Regions from separate parts of the Paenibacillus sp. RU5M genome, predicted to be linked through region 2. Evidence: predicted binding sites of a transcription regulator. Region 2 holds the regulator's gene; the other holds the start of a gene.
The links. The regulator CtsR, encoded in region 2, represses protease genes until heat stress. The targets are predictions, from matches to a motif close to ATGGTCAATAAAGGTCAAACA.
Positions count from the first base shown of each region.

Region 1: clpP (ATP-dependent Clp endopeptidase proteolytic subunit ClpP) is a predicted target of CtsR. The motif match lies at 1,579-1,599, and genes of this name have one in related genera.

Region 1 covers NZ_OBQM01000009.1:47,324-49,804, forward strand. Annotated here, with positions in the region: gene clpX (ATP-dependent protease ATP-binding subunit ClpX) at 1-786, opposite strand, end outside; gene clpP (ATP-dependent Clp endopeptidase proteolytic subunit ClpP) at 799-1,389, opposite strand; gene tig (trigger factor) at 1,767-2,481, opposite strand, start outside.
Region 2 covers NZ_OBQM01000021.1:744-3,224, forward strand. Annotated here, with positions in the region: gene eis (enhanced intracellular survival protein Eis) at 1-737, shown strand, start outside; gene CRO25_RS31205 (CtsR family transcriptional regulator) at 1,210-1,671, shown strand; gene CRO25_RS31210 (UvrB/UvrC motif-containing protein) at 1,702-2,226, shown strand; gene CRO25_RS31215 (protein arginine kinase) at 2,255-2,481, shown strand, end outside.

The sequences.
Region 1 (2,481 bases), on a different contig from region 2:
TTTTTTACCGATCCGGCGTTTAATCATTTGCTCGAGACCATCAAAGGCACCGCCACAAATGAACAAGATGTTGGTGGTATCAATCTGGATGAATTCCTGATGTGGATGCTTACGACCACCTTGTGGTGGTACAGAAGCTACAGTTCCTTCCAGGATTTTCAAGAGCGCTTGTTGAACACCTTCACCCGATACATCACGAGTAATGGATGGGTTCTCGGATTTACGCGCTACTTTATCAATTTCATCGATATAAATAATGCCGCGCTCTGCTTTTTCCACATCATAATCAGCAGCTTGAATCAGCTTGAGCAGAATGTTCTCTACATCTTCGCCGACATAACCTGCTTCCGTCAATGAAGTTGCATCAGCAATAGCAAAAGGAACATTAAGGATTTTGGCCATCGTTTGCGCAAGCAACGTTTTACCAGAACCCGTAGGTCCTAACAGCAAAATGTTACTTTTTTGCAATTCAACATCCTCAATCTTACTTTGTGTGTTGATCCGTTTATAGTGATTGTAAACCGCTACAGACAAAGATTTCTTCGCCTGATCCTGACCAATGACGTACTGGTCAAGAATGTCGCGGATTTCTTTCGGTTTTGGAATATCTTTGAGGTCCAGTTCTTCGTCATGACCGAGCTCTTCCTCTACGATTTCAGTGCACAGTTCGATACATTCATCACAAATGTAAACGCCCGGTCCAGCGACCAGCTTGCGCACCTGTTCCTGAGATTTACCGCAAAAAGAGCATTTCAACTGCCCTTTCTCATCGTTAAATTTAAACATGAAACCACCCCTTTAGGAATTGATCGGTCTGCTGAGCACCTGGTCAATAATGCCGTACGTTTTGGCTTCTTCAGCACTCATGAAAAAGTCACGGTCTGTGTCCCGCTCGATTTTCTCAAGGGGTTGACCTGTACGATCGACGTATATTTGATTCAGTTTCTGACGTGTTTTAATAATCCATTCTGCGTGAATTTTGATATCCGCAGCCTGTCCTTGAACGCCGCCAAGCGGCTGATGAATCATCACTTCGCTGTTAGTCAGCGCATATCGTTTACCAGGAGCTCCGGCTGTCAGCAATAACGAGCCCATGCTTGCTGCCATACCTACGCAAATGGTCGATACATCCGGCTTGATATATTGCATCGTATCGTATATACCCATCCCTGCGGTGACAGAACCACCAGGTGAATTAATGTACAAACTTATATCCTTCTCAGGATCGTCGGCTGCCAAAAACAAAAGCTGCGCTATGACAAGATTGGCTACATCGTCATCAATCGCACTGGTTAAAAAGATAATGCGATCCTTCAGCAAACGCGAATATATATCGTAAGACCGCTCGCCTCGATTGGTTTGTTCAACAACCATTGGCACCAGACTCATGAGACCAACCTCTTTTCTACATGTAATTAGACATAGGCTACCTGTAAAGCAAACCCAAATTCATTCTAACACGTTCCTGTGACAATGTCATTTTTCACAAGTGGTGTAAAGACGGAGTAAGTTTACTTTTTTGCCTGATCATATTTAACCATGTTTTCTATGTATGTGCAAATCGGAGCAATCCTATGCCGTTTCACCTTTTTTTTATTTGCAGGAGAACCATAGGACGTTGATTGTGCATAACCAATGCCACAACGAATTCCATCCATATTATTACTGAATCCTCTATAAAATGGATGCCATAATTTAAAAATAAGGCACGCAATGATTCACGTGCCTTATCGTTTATTCAGCTGTTCATTACGTAACAGCTTGTCTTATTTTTCGTCAGCTTCTGCAGCAACTTCTTCAGCTGGAGCTTCAACAGCTTCAACGACTTTGCTGTTCTCAACGAGAACATCGATCGTTTTACGCAGTTTCACTTCGTCACGAAGGCTGTCCAGGGAACCATTACCCTCGAGAATGCCACGAATCTCTTCAGCAGGACGCTTGTAAGACTCAGCCATTTTTTCGAGTTCTTGGTTAACTTCTTCGTCAGACACTTCGATGTTTTCCGCTTTACCAACGGCTTCAAGAACCAAGTTGTTGCGAACACGTTTGGAAGCATCTTCCTGCATTTGTCCTCTCAGGTCAGCTTGTGTTTGACCAGAGAAGCTCAGGAACATTTCCAGGTTCATACCTTGGTTGCGCAGACGGTTGTCGAAATCACGCATCATGTTTTGTACTTCGCTCTCAACCATCGCAGCAGGAATATCCACTTCAGCATTTTCAGCCACTTTTTCTACAACAGCATTTTCTTGAGCTGCTTTGGCTTCATCTGCTTTGCGGGATTCCAATTGCGTTTTCAGATCAGCTTTGTACTCTTCAAGCGTATCGAATTCGCTAACATCTTTTGCAAACTCGTCATCCAGTTCAGGAAGTTGTTTACGTTTGATTTCATGTACTTTCACTTTAAATACCGCTTTTTTGCCAGCCAGTTCAGCTGCATGGTAGCTCTCAGGGAAAGTTACTTCAACGTCTTTGAAGTCGCCT
Region 2 (2,481 bases):
CTGGAACAATTCGCCGTGGCGATCCGGGACTCAGTATATTAAAGGAAGTATACGGTGCGTACGCTGAACGCTATAACGGAACCTTGATTCGGGATGATGCGAGATGGGAGAATTCAGTTCTATCTAATGGCGCCAGCCAGAAGGCTATATATTATGATGAAGCTGGTAAAGCACAAGGCTATGTTTTATATGAGGTTAAGGAAAGAAAGTTTACCATTAAAGAGATCATTTATCTGAATGAAGAGACAAGACAAGGTTTGTGGACCTTTATTGCCAACCATGATTCCATGATTGAGGAAGTCACTTTACAGGCACCAGCCAGTGATATGCTTGCTTTTCAATTAGATAATCCGCGGATTCAGCAGGAAATTGTACCTTTCTTCATGGCACGTATTGTGAGTGTAGAACAATTTATTTCACAGTATCCTTTTGCGAGCCCAGACTCACCAGTACAGATTAATCTCCAGGTAGAGGATGCCCATGCACCATGGAATGAAGGGGTATGGCAGTTGAATGTGGCGATGAATGGTACAGCTTCGATATGGAAAACATCTGAGTCGGCAGCTAAAGATCAGACTGTTAAAGTAGACATACAGGCGCTTACCGCAATGCTGATGGGGTATCGTAGGCCCGCAGAGATGGCTCAAATAGGTAGAATTGAAGGACCGAATGGAGCGATTAAGGCTTTGGAGCAAGCGATTCCTGAACGGGAAACGTATTTACTTGATTTTTTCTGATCCTCATAGAGTAACGAGTATTCTAGGATCAATTTCATAGACTTAACTTGTATAGCATTACGACGTAAGTGTGAGACAAATGGACTTCTCCAGCTATTTTGGAGAGGTTTTTTTGTGTCAGCCGAATATTTCGTGTAAAATCGTAAAAAATGAATAGTGCTCCCTCTTGGCAAAACCACAAAATATGCTATAATGTATATAAAGTCAAAGAAAGTCAAAGTCAACTAAAGGTTAAATACTTACGTAGCTTTCTTTCTGCAATCCGGTGGTGGGAGCCATATTAAAGGTAGTACACATCAGCGGATAAAAGCAATATTAAAGGACCTTCGAGCGTCCTTCGCTCTCCTGTTAAAGACCGTTGAAGATCAGTTTCGCTGTTTCCTTGATTGGTTAAATGGGTTGAGAAGGTGTACTCTGTAGGGGCGTGTGGGTCCTTATTGACTTAACGTTTCAGACAGTGGAGGATGAGTGGATGCGTAATATCTCTGATATTATCGAACAATATCTGAAGAGTATTTTGCATGAAAGTCCCGAAGGATTGGTCGAAATTCAACGTAATGATCTGGCTGATCAATTTTCATGTGTGCCTTCCCAGATCAATTATGTCATCAGCACCCGATTTACACTCGAAAAAGGTTACCTTGTGGAGAGTAAACGTGGCGGCGGCGGTTATGTTCGCATACAGCGGATTGAATTGCCGGCTCACTCGGCTCTGCATAACCATTTGCACCATAGTATTGGAGATGAGATCGGGCAGACAGCTGCCGAAGGTCTGATCTACCAACTGGAAGAAGCACGTTTCTTGAGCAAAAGGGAAGCCGGGTTGATGCGGGCAGCTGTTTCGAGAGAGATTATATTGGTCAAACTTCCTTACCGGGATCAAATTCGTGCCAGAATGTTAAAGGCGATGTTAATATCTTTGCTCGGTAAATGAAAACTATCGGGATCAAGGGGGTACATCATTGTGCTGTGCCAAGAATGCAACAACCGTCCGGCAACACTCCATTTCACGAAGATCGTGAACGGAGAGAAGACGGAATTCCATATTTGTGAGTCATGTGCTCGTGAAAAAGGGGAAATGATTCCCGGAACATCCAACGGATTTTCCATTCATAACTTATTGTCCGGGTTGCTTGATTTTGAACCCTCAGGCAAGAATGGCAGTGCGGGAGCAACACCTGCGCAATCCCTTCGTTGTGAAGAATGCGGCATGACCTATTCACAGTTTAGCAAAATCGGCCGCTTTGGCTGTAGTTCTTGTTATAAATATTTTGACAGTCGTTTGGACCCACTATTTAAACGGGTTCACGGTAGCACTTCCCACGTGGGTAAAGTGCCTGCACGGGCTGGTGGTCGCATCAAGGTCAAAAGACAGATTGCTGATCTGAAACGGGATCTTCAGGAGAGTATAACGCAAGAGGAGTTTGAAGAAGCCGCTCAAATTCGTGATCAGATCAGGGAACTTGAAAAAGAAATAGCTCAGGAGTAAAGTTTGTGATGAGTAGGAGGGATGCGTAATGCCTAATCTGCGTTTTACAGAGAAGGCGCTCAGCGACTGGATGCGTAGTGATGCGGCTGATTCCGAAATCGTCATTAGCAGCCGAGTCCGGATCGCACGCAACCTTCAGCATTATCCGTTTCCGATGCTGGCTTCCAATGAGCAATCGGAAGAAGTGCTGAATAAGCTGAGCGAAGTACTTCAATACGATGACGTTCATGCTTTTGGAGATTTTCATACCCTGGA